DNA from 2 places in the Pseudomonas sp. GW456-L12 genome. Region 1 is predicted to be linked to the other one. Evidence: predicted binding sites of a transcription regulator. Region 1 holds the regulator's gene; the other holds the start of a gene.
The links. The regulator sigma-54, encoded in region 1, starts transcription at its own class of promoters, with help from an activator protein. The targets are predictions, from matches to a motif close to ANTGGCATNNANNTTGCTNT.
Positions count from the first base shown of each region.

Region 2: AC07Y9_RS10030 (saccharopine dehydrogenase family protein) is a predicted target of sigma-54. The motif match lies at 2,289-2,308, and genes of this name have one in related genera.

Region 1 covers NZ_JBWKZA010000008.1:128,534-133,820, forward strand. The annotation lists gene lptC (LPS export ABC transporter periplasmic protein LptC) at 1-49, shown strand, start outside; gene lptA (lipopolysaccharide transport periplasmic protein LptA) at 36-581, shown strand; gene lptB (LPS export ABC transporter ATP-binding protein) at 581-1,306, shown strand; gene AC07Y9_RS12960 (RNA polymerase factor sigma-54) at 1,489-2,982, shown strand; gene hpf (ribosome hibernation-promoting factor, HPF/YfiA family) at 3,062-3,367, shown strand; gene ptsN (PTS IIA-like nitrogen regulatory protein PtsN) at 3,380-3,844, shown strand; gene rapZ (RNase adapter RapZ) at 3,847-4,704, shown strand; gene AC07Y9_RS12980 (HPr family phosphocarrier protein) at 4,721-4,993, shown strand; gene AC07Y9_RS12985 (ZIP family metal transporter) at 5,025-5,287, opposite strand, start outside.
Region 2 covers NZ_JBWKZA010000006.1:101,103-106,389, reverse strand. The annotation lists gene AC07Y9_RS10035 (NADH:flavin oxidoreductase/NADH oxidase family protein) at 1-1,005, opposite strand, end outside; gene AC07Y9_RS10030 (saccharopine dehydrogenase family protein) at 1,107-2,186, opposite strand; gene AC07Y9_RS10025 (type 1 glutamine amidotransferase domain-containing protein) at 2,377-3,180, shown strand; partial or broken gene AC07Y9_RS10020 (acetoacetate decarboxylase (ADC)) at 3,232-3,497, shown strand; gene AC07Y9_RS10015 (MerR family transcriptional regulator) at 3,546-3,995, opposite strand; gene AC07Y9_RS10010 (exonuclease SbcCD subunit D C-terminal domain-containing protein) at 4,242-5,287, shown strand, end outside.

The DNA of each region.
Region 1 (5,287 bases):
CAGGATGAACCTGCTATCGAACGTAAGAGGACAGTATGAGGCTCGTTAAAACCCTCCCTATTTTGCTCGGTCTGGGCGCAGCACTGGGAAGCGTGAGCGCCTGGGCTCTGCCGAACGATAGCCAGCAACCGATCCGCATCCAGGCCGACGACGCTCAACTGGACGACAAGAATGGCGTAGCCACCTACAGAGGCGACGTGATCATCACCCAGGGCTCGATGAAGGTCACCGGCAATACCGTGACCATCACCCGCACCCAGACCGGTGATATCGACGTGGTGACCTCGGTGGGCAACCTGGCCTACTTCGAGCAGATTCAAACCCAGGGCGACACCAAGCCGGTCCAGGGCTACGGTGTGACCATCCAGTACCACGCCGCACAAAACCGCGTCGTACTGATCGACCGCGCCAAAGTCGTCGACAAGGACGGCAACATCACCCAGGGCGAGAAAATCGTCTACGACACCAACAAGAAGCTGGCCAGCGCCGGTCGCGCCACCGGCAGCAAGGTCACCGAGTCGCGCCCACGGATCGACATGGTCATCCAGCCGAAAAAGAAAACTGACGAAAAGGCCCAGTAATGGCAACTCTGAAAGCTCAGCACCTGGCCAAGAGCTACAAGAGCCGCCAGGTCGTGCGTGACGTCAGCCTGTCCATCGACAGCGGCCAGATCGTCGGCCTGCTCGGCCCCAACGGCGCCGGCAAGACCACCTGCTTCTACATGATCGTCGGCCTGGTCCAGGCCGATCAGGGTCGCATCCTGATCGACGACCTGGATGTCAGCCACCAGCCAATGCACGGCCGCGCCCGCGCCGGGATCGGCTACCTGCCGCAGGAAGCCTCGATCTTCCGCAAGCTTTCGGTGGCCGACAACATCATGGCCATCCTCGAGACCCGCAAGGAGCTCGACAAGGCCGGCCGTCGCCAGGAGCTGGAAAGCCTGCTGCAGGAGTTCCACATCAACCACATTCGCGACAACCTGGGCATGAGCCTTTCCGGCGGTGAACGTCGCCGCGTGGAAATCGCTCGCGCCCTGGCCACCGCCCCCAAGTTCATCCTGCTCGACGAACCTTTCGCCGGCGTGGACCCGATCTCGGTAGGCGACATCAAGCAGATCATTCATCACCTGAAGGCCAAGGGTATCGGCGTGCTCATCACCGACCACAACGTCCGTGAAACCCTGGATATCTGCGAAACCGCCTACATCGTCAACGACGGTCAACTGATCGCCGAAGGCGACGCCGAAACCATCCTCGCCAACGAGCTGGTCAAGGAAGTTTACCTGGGCCATGAGTTCCGCCTGTAAGCCCTGAGGTGTTTGGCTGGTCGCCAGAGCGCCCGCCCCAATAAAACCCTGCTGTTTTTATTGTTACAGCGCTCTAGGCAAACACTTCAGTTTCAGGCATATAATTTGCTTATGTTTGGCGCTCACGCGCCCTGTAGTGGATGGCGCATGTGCGCCGGCGAATAAGGTGTTAAGCCCCTGCCATGAAACCATCGCTAGTCCTCAGAATGGGCCAGCAGCTGACGATGACACCGCAGCTGCAACAGGCCATCCGCCTGCTCCAATTGTCGACCCTGGACCTGCAACAGGAAATCCAGGAGGCCCTGGAGTCCAACCCGATGCTCGAGCGCCAGGAAGAAGGCGACGACTTCGATAACACCGATCCGCTGGCCGACAACGCCGAGCAGAAACCCAATACCGATATCCAGGAACCCTCCTACCAGGAAACCGCCCCGACGGTGGACAACCTCGAGGACGGCGAATGGAACGAACGCATTCCCAACGATCTGCCGGTCGACACCGCCTGGGAAGACGTCTACCAGACCAGCGCCAGCAGCCTGCCCAGCAACGATGACGACGAGTGGGATTTCACCACCCGCACCTCGGCCGGCGAAAGCCTGCAGAGCCATCTGCTCTGGCAGTTGAACCTGGCGCCCATGTCCGACACCGATCGCCTGATCGCCGTGACCCTGATCGACTGCATCAACAATCAAGGCTATCTGGACGAAACCCTCGAGGAAATTCTCGAAGCCTTCGATCCGGAACTGGACATCGAACTCGACGAAATCGAGGCCGTCCTGCACCGTATCCAGCAATTCGAGCCCGCCGGCATCGGTGCCCGCAACCTGGGCGAATGCCTGCTGCTGCAACTGCGCCAGCTGCCTGCCAAGACCCCTTGGCTGACTGAAGCCAAGCGCCTGGTCAGCGACTTCATCGACCTGCTCGGCAGCCGCGACTACAGCCAGCTGATGCGGCGCATGAAGCTCAAGGAAGACGAACTGCGCCAAGTCATCGAACTGGTACAGAGCCTCAACCCACGGCCGGGCTCGCAAATCGAATCCACCGAAGCCGAATACGTGGTCCCCGACGTCATAGTGCGCAAGGACAACGAACGCTGGCTGGTGGAGCTGAACCAGGAGTCCGTGCCGCGCCTGCGCGTCAACCCACAGTACGCCGGCTTCGTGCGGCGCGCCGACACCAGCGCCGACAACACCTTCATGCGCAACCAGTTGCAGGAAGCCCGCTGGTTCATCAAGAGCCTGCAGAGCCGTAACGAAACCCTGATGAAAGTCGCCACCCAGATCGTCGAGCATCAGCGCGGCTTCCTCGAGTACGGCGATGAGGCTATGAAACCGTTGGTCCTGCATGACATCGCCGAAGCAGTCGGCATGCACGAGTCGACGATTTCACGGGTGACCACGCAAAAATTCATGCATACCCCACGGGGCATTTATGAACTGAAATACTTTTTCTCCAGCCACGTAAGTACCTCCGAAGGCGGTGAATGCTCGTCCACGGCGATCCGCGCGATCATCAAAAAACTGGTCGCCGCGGAAAATCAGAAAAAGCCGTTGAGTGACAGCAAGATCGCTGGTTTACTGGAGGCACAAGGCATTCAGGTAGCCCGTCGTACCGTCGCCAAGTACCGCGAATCCCTGGGGATCGCGCCTTCCAGCGAACGGAAGCGGTTGATGTAGCCGCCGGGCTCGCCACAGCGTTCCAGTGGCAGGTCAATCGACCTGCCGCTTTATGCACTGGCAACGAAGGAGAAGCTGTATGCAAGTCAACATCAGTGGACACCAACTGGAAGTGACCGAACCTCTGCGCGCTTACATCGGCGAAAAACTCGACCGACTTGAGCGGCACTTTGACAAGATTACCAATGTGCAGGTAACGCTGGCCGTCGAAAAACTGAAGCAGAAAATCGAGGCCACGCTGCACATCCATGGTGGGGAAGTCGTCGCCAATGCAGAACATGACGACATGTATGCCGCAATCGACTTGCTCACGGACAAGCTTGACCGCCAACTGAAAAAGCATAAGGAAAAGCAACTCCACCTTCTCCAAGGCACGGGTCGCTAACACTCCCCTCCCATGATCCGACTTGAAAGCATCCTGACCCCCGGCCGTTCCCTGGTGAACGTGCCGGGCGGCAGCAAAAAACGCGCCCTCGAACAAATTGCCAACCTGATCAGCCGCGAAGTGCCTGATCTTGAGATGCAAGATGTCTTCGAAAGCCTGATTGCCCGTGAAAAACTGGGCTCTACCGGTTTTGGCAACGGCATTGCCATTCCACACTGCCGCCTCAAAGGCTGTGAGTCGCCCATCAGTGCCCTGATGCACCTGGACGCTCCCATCGATTTCGACGCCATCGACGGCGCACCGGTCGACCTGCTGTTCGTACTGCTGGTCCCGGAAGCCGCCACCGATGCGCACCTGGAACTGCTCCGGCAGATTGCCAGCATGCTGGACCGCAAAGAAGTGCGCGACAAACTGCGCAGCGCCACCAGCAACGAAGCCTTGTACAAGGTTGTCCTGGACGAACAGAACGGTCAGTAATCATGCGTTTGATCATCGTCAGCGGCCGGTCCGGCTCAGGTAAAAGCACCGCCCTCGATGTACTCGAGGACAATGGCTATTACTGCATCGACAACCTGCCGGCCGGGCTGTTGCCCGAGCTGGCCGAACGGGCGTTGATCCACACCGAACTGACACAGCCCCTGGTCGCCGTGTCGATCGACGCCCGCAACCTGCCCAGCCACCTGTCGCGCTTCCCCGAACTGCTCGAGGAAGTCCGCAGCCGGCATATCCAGTGCGATGTGCTGTACCTGGATGCTGACGAAGAAACCCTGCTCAAGCGCTTTTCCGAAACCCGCCGCCGCCACCCCTTGAGCAGCAACAATCGCTCGCTGGCCGAGGCGATCCAGGACGAAAGCCATCTGCTGGGACCGATCGCCGACCTGGCCGATCTCAAGGTCAACACCACCAACCTGAACCTGTATCAACTGCGCGATACCATCAAGTTGCGCCTGTTGAACCAACCGGAACCGGGCACCGCCTTTCTGGTGGAGTCTTTCGGATTCAAGCGTGGCATGCCGGTCGATGCCGACCTGGTATTCGATGTACGCTGCCTGCCCAACCCGTACTGGAAACCCGAGTTGCGTGCCCAGTCCGGGCTCGACCAGCCGGTTGCCGAATACCTGGCCGCCCAGCCGGACGTCGAGGAAATGTTCCAGGACATCTCCAGCTACCTGCTGAAATGGTTGCCCCGTTTCGCCGCCAGCAACCGCGCCTACGTCACTATTGCCATTGGCTGCACGGGCGGCCACCATCGCTCGGTCTACCTGACCGAACGCTTGGGCCAAGTCCTGCAAAAGTCCCTGAAGAACGTCCAGGTTCGCCACCGCGACCTTAGCTGAAAGGATCTACCCCGCGATGCCTGCTCTGGAAATTGAAATCATCAACAAACTGGGCCTGCATGCCCGTGCCTCGGCAAAGTTCGTCGGCGTGGCCGGTCAGTTTCCTTGCCAGATCCGCGCAGGGAGAACGCCGGAGTCGATGGTCGACGGCAAGAGCATCATGGCAATGATGATGCTGGCCGCCGGCAAGGGCACCAGGATTCATCTGAAGACCGAAGGCGAACAGGAGCAGGAGGCGCTGGAAGCGCTGGTGGCACTGATCAACAACTTCTTCGACGAAGGCGAGTAAGGTCGGCAAGGCAAACCTGCCGCAAAGGCACTCAAGCGAGTGCCGTATCCATGACCATCATCAGGCAAAAGCCGACACACAAGCCCAGGCTGGCCAGCTTCTCATGACCGTTGCGTCGGGATTCGGGAATCACTTCGTGGGTCACCACCAGCAGCATCGCCCCCGCCGCCAACGCCAGCCCGAGCGGCAACAGCATCTCGGCCAAGCTCACCAGCCACGCACAAAGCAACGCGAACACCGGCTCCACCAGGCCTGAAGCGGCGCCGATCAGGAATGCCTTGACCCTGGACATGC
Region 2 (5,287 bases), on a different contig from region 1:
CCAATCACGCGGCAGGTAGGGATCGATGGCCAAGGCCGTTCCGATACCGACCATGTCCACGCCACTCTTGACGACCATTTCGGCAATGGGACGCCGGCGTACGCCACCGGTGACCATCACCGGCATCCTGGAGACGGTCTGGATGTCACGGGCAAACTCGACGAAATAGGCCTCACGCGCCAGGGTGCGACCATCGCGCGCCTCGCCTTGCATGGCCGGCACTTCGTAGCTGCCACCGGATAACTCGACCAGATCCACACCCAGGTCGTTGAGCAGCTCAACCACCTTTTTCGCGTCATCGGCGGTGAATCCGCCACGTTGGAAATCGGCCGAGTTGAGTTTGACCGCCACCGCAAAGCCTGGGGAAACCACGGCCCGTACCGCCGTGACAATCTCAAGCAGCAGGCGTGCCCGGTTTTCCAGGGAGCCGCCCCACTCGTCCGTTCTCTGATTGCTCAGCGGCGACAGGAACTGGCTCAACAGATAGCCATGGGCCGCGTGGATTTCCACGCCGGTGAAACCGGCCTCTTCACCGAGGCGCGCAGCCCGTGCGAAGCGCTGGATAACCTCTTCGATCACGCTGGGGGTCATCGCGTGGGGCGTGGCGAAGTGCTTGGACATTTTGCCCAGGTTCAGCGGTATGGCTGACGGTGCCCAGGTCTTCTGCCCAAGGCTTGCCCGCATCTGGCGGCCGGGATGATTGATCTGCAGCCAGAACTGCGCACCGCCGGATCGACCGATCCGTGCCCAGCGCCTGAACTTGTCCAGTTGCTGGTCATCCTGCAGCACCACGCCGCCCGGCCCGGTCATGGCGCGGCCATCGACCATCACGTTGCCTGTGATTATCAGCCCGGCGCCACCATCGGCCCACGCCTGATACAGGCGCATCAGTTCTTCGGAGGGCGCCTGGTCGGCGTCCGCCATGTTCTCTTCCATGGCGGCTTTGGCGACGCGGTTCTTGATGGTCGAACCATTGGGGAGCATCAGGGTGTCGAACACATTCATGGGCAGTCCCTCATTTGACGTGGGGCCAGCCTAAGTTTGAAGTGAACTTGAAGGTCAATACCTCTTTTTCAACTTCATCCGACAGTTTCATCGGACACCGCCTATTCGATGTTCAAGGCGCCCGATCCTGGCAAGCGCGTCACCAGATCGGCGCCCAGCAACCTCGCAGGCGTGTAGGCACCGCCAGCCGGGCGCGCCTGTAACAGGTAGTCGACCACGGTCAGCGCACCGTAGACCGTCAGACTATAGACATTGGTGGTGTGCACGCGCGCCACCTTGCAATCGCCGCGAGCGTTACGGGCTTCGCCCCAGACATAGGTGCCCTGATCGGCGCGCTTTTCGTCATCCGGGCCGATCACGGTCTTGCCGATGTGTGCCTTGAGCCGCTTCTGCACGAACGACAAGCCCAGCAGCGGGCGAATGAAGTTGGCGAACCTGGCGCTGCGAATCATGCCGGCGGAGCCCGGCACGAACACCTCGATATTGGCAATGCCGGTGGTGTGATAGGCCGTGGAAACGTCCCCCCAGGGAATGGTCATGGCAAGCTTCTCTCCAGCGCCAAAGTCGATACGACGCACCCGATAGGCCAAGGGTACAGACACGATTTTCCCCTCGCGACGTACCTTGCCGCCCTGGGCCAGGCCTTCGATCGAAGTCTTGGCGGTGCCCGGCGACAAGCTGGAGCGCGAATCGAACCCCAAGGCCAGGTGCGTTGCATCCGGCAGCGCGGCCTTGAGTGCGGCGGCGACGCAGTCGGTGGGGATCACGTCGAAGCCGACGCCGGGGCAAATCACCACGCCCGCCGCTTGCGCACGCTCATGCAGGGACTGGGCATGCTCGAACACGGCGATCTCGCCGGTGATGTCCAGGTAATGCGAATGGGCCCGCAGGCAAGCGTCCATCATTGGTGCGGCGGTCGCCGAAAACGGCCCCGCGCAATGCAGAACCAAGCCATGGCCCTTGATCTGGGCCAGCAGTCGCACCTCGTCATCCAGCCCGAAAATACGTGCCTCAAGCCCCAGCTCCCGGGCCAAGGGTTCGATCCTGCCGCGGCTACGCCCCGCCAGCACCGGCCTGAGCCCACGCTTGACGGCTTCGCGGACGATCAGCTCGCCGGTATACCCGTAGGCGCCATAGATCATCCATTTCATCTGCGTCACGGGGTGGTCTTGCTGGCTCATGCTGTGGCTCCTGACTGGATGGTTAAGTGCGTTCTTGCCCAATCGGCGCCAGACGCTAACGTTGAAGTCAGGTTTAGAGTCAAGCAGAAGCGCGCCAGCGCAAACGGAAGCTTTTTGCAAATGTGGGGGTTGACCTTAAAGCATGGTTTAAGGTGAGCATGACTGGCACTGCATGACTGTCGGAGCCCGGATGATGTTGAAGACCCTTGTTTCTTGTGCGTTGGTATTGATAGGCGGTGTATTCATGACTTTTGCAAATGCTGAAACCAACCCTTCCACTGCAATGCCGAAGGATCGCCAGATACTGGTGATCATGACCAACCACGCCAGCTATCCCTCACGCACCGACACCACGGGGCTGTGGTTGACCGAGCTGACGCATTTCACGGATGTTGTCGAGGCCGCCGGTTATACGACAGTTTTTGCCAGCCCCAAGGGCGGAGCGGTTCCGCTGGACGAGCGCAGCCTCGGTTGGCTCTATATGGACAAGGCCGCCCGTGAGCATTTGCAGTCACCGGCGTTTCGCGCTCGCCTGAACAACACGATACCGATCGCCGACATCGATCCCTCCCGGTTCAGCGTCATCTATTTCACGGGGGGCCACGGCGTCATGTGGGACTTCCCCGAAAACCCGGACCTGCGTCGTGTTGCCGAAAAGATCTACAACCAGGGCGGCATCGTCTCAGCCGTCTGCCATGGCGTGGCGGGATTGGTGGATCTCAAGGATGAGCAAGGCCAGGCACTTATCAAGAACAGAAACATCACCGGTTTCTCAAATCGCGAAGAGCTGCTTTCGGGCATGAAGAACCAGGTTCCCTTCTTCCTCGAGGACAGGCTGGTCGGCCAGGGTGCGCGTTACCGCAAGGCCTGGTTGCCATTCACCCCATTTGCCATCACCGATGGACGCCTGGTGACGGGGCAGAACCCTCAGTCGCCCAGGGCCGTGGCTGAAGCCGTGATGGCCTTGCTCTCGGCGGGCAATAAAACTCGCTGAGCCATTGCAAACGGCACGCTGAAAGCCAACGAAAAAGCCAGCTCACGGCACTTGACCTTAAAGTTCAGTGCCGAGCTTGCCAGGGTTCGCGGCGTTGTCGGTTATAACCTGCCGAAATGGCTGACGGGCATTGACCGAAAAGAAGAGGTTACCTCGGTGGTCTATGACATTACCGACAGCCAGACCGGCCAGGTGGACGTGTCCTTCACCGCGAAGAAGCTCAATTTGGGAAAATGCTGAAGTACGAATATGTGCCAGCGTTCCAAAGCGCGCTCTACGCGCCAAAACCACTGGTTACCCTGGTTGGCATGCACTGATCAAAGGGGCATGGCTTTTTACCCCTTATCAGCCTGACAGGTTGCGTGTTACTTGGAAGACGCACCATTACGGCGGCCTGAAGCGGGCGCCACCCCCTCTTCGCGCAGACGATGCAATAACAACTGCGTGTTCTCCACACAGCCCACGCCCTCGGGCTTACTCTCGACACCCTCGATCACAAGCAGTAGTTGGGCTTTATTCTGGGCCAGCCGTTGCTGGAGGATTTCGATTTCCTCGACCTTGCGCTTGAGCCCACTGAGCAACTCTTCATGCCGCCATCCGTTGGCATTCATCGGCAGTAACTGGCGGATCTCCTCCAGCGAAAAACCTGCCGCCTGTGCCCCGGTGATGATCTCCAGGACCCACTCGGTGTCAGGTGCGTAGTCCCGATACCCGTTGGCTTTGCGCTCGACGGATTTGATCAGGCCGCTCGCTTCGTAGAAGCGGATGCGTGAAGGCGCCAATCCGCTGATTTTCGCCAGTTCGCCAATTCTCATATTCCCACCCGAAAAACCATTGACCTTAAAGTTGACTTTAAACCTAAAGTAAATTGGCGGCCAAGCAGCGCAAGCGTCGCCCCATGACTCAAGAGCTATCTTGCCGAGCGTCAACTTTTGGCTGCCGCTAAACGGCACCACTATTCGCCATCCAACCAGGCCCCCCAGCCGATTTGCAGTAAACTCTCCCCCCTCACGCCGCTCTCCTCTTCCCTGCGGCTCACCTGATTGTTTGCGGAGTTTGCCTTGCGTCTGTTTCACACCTCCGACTGGCACCTGGGGCAGAACCTCCATGGCCAGGAGCGCGATTTCGAGCATGCCTGCTTTCTTGAATGGCTGTTGCGTCAGCTGGCGCTGCACAGCCCTGATGTGCTGCTGATTGCTGGCGATATTTTCGACACGGTCAATCCACCGGTCAAAGCCCAGGAGCGGCTGTACGACTTTATTGTCAGCGCCCATGAACAGCAGCCCGGCCTGACCATTGTGATGATTGCCGGCAACCATGACTCGGGTTCGCGCATCGAGTTGCCGGCGCCTTTGATGCGGCGTCTGCGCACCCACGCTTTGGGCCGGGTGCTGTGGCTGGATGATGGGCAGTTGGACAGCGAGCGTCTGTTGCTGCCGTTGCCCGATGCCAGCGGTGCGATTGCCGGCTGGTGCCTGGCGCTGCCGTTCCTGCGGCCGGCGGAAGTCACGGGGCCGCACCTGGGCGACGATTACCTGCGAGGCATCGGCCAGGTGCATGAATGGCTGATCGCCGCGGCCAATGCCAAGCGCCAGCCGGGCCAGGCGCTGATCGCCATCAGCCACGCGCACATGGCCGGTGGCTCGGTGTCGGAGGACTCCGAGCGCAGCCTGATCATCGGCAACGCCGAGGCCCTGCCCGCCAGCCTGTTCGGCCCGAGCATCAGCTACGTGGCCCTGGGGCATCTGCACAAGCCGCAGAAGGTCAATGGCGAGGAGCGTATCCGCTACAGCGGTTCGCCGATCCCGCTGTCGTTCTCCGAGATCAGCTACCAGCACCAGATCCTCGATATCCAGCTCGACGGCGAGATCCTGGTCAGCGTCGAGCCGCGGTTGATCCCGCGGGCGGTCAACCTGCAACGCCTGGGCCCGGCGCCGCTGGCGGAGATCCTGCTGCAACTGGCGGAACTGCCGGACATCGACCTGCTGGCCGAAGAACAGCGCCAGCCCTGGCTGGAAGTGCGGGTGCGCCTGGACGAGCCGCAGCCGGACCTGCGCCAGCAAGTGGAAAGCGCCCTGCAGGGCAAGGCCGTGCGCCTGGTGCGGAT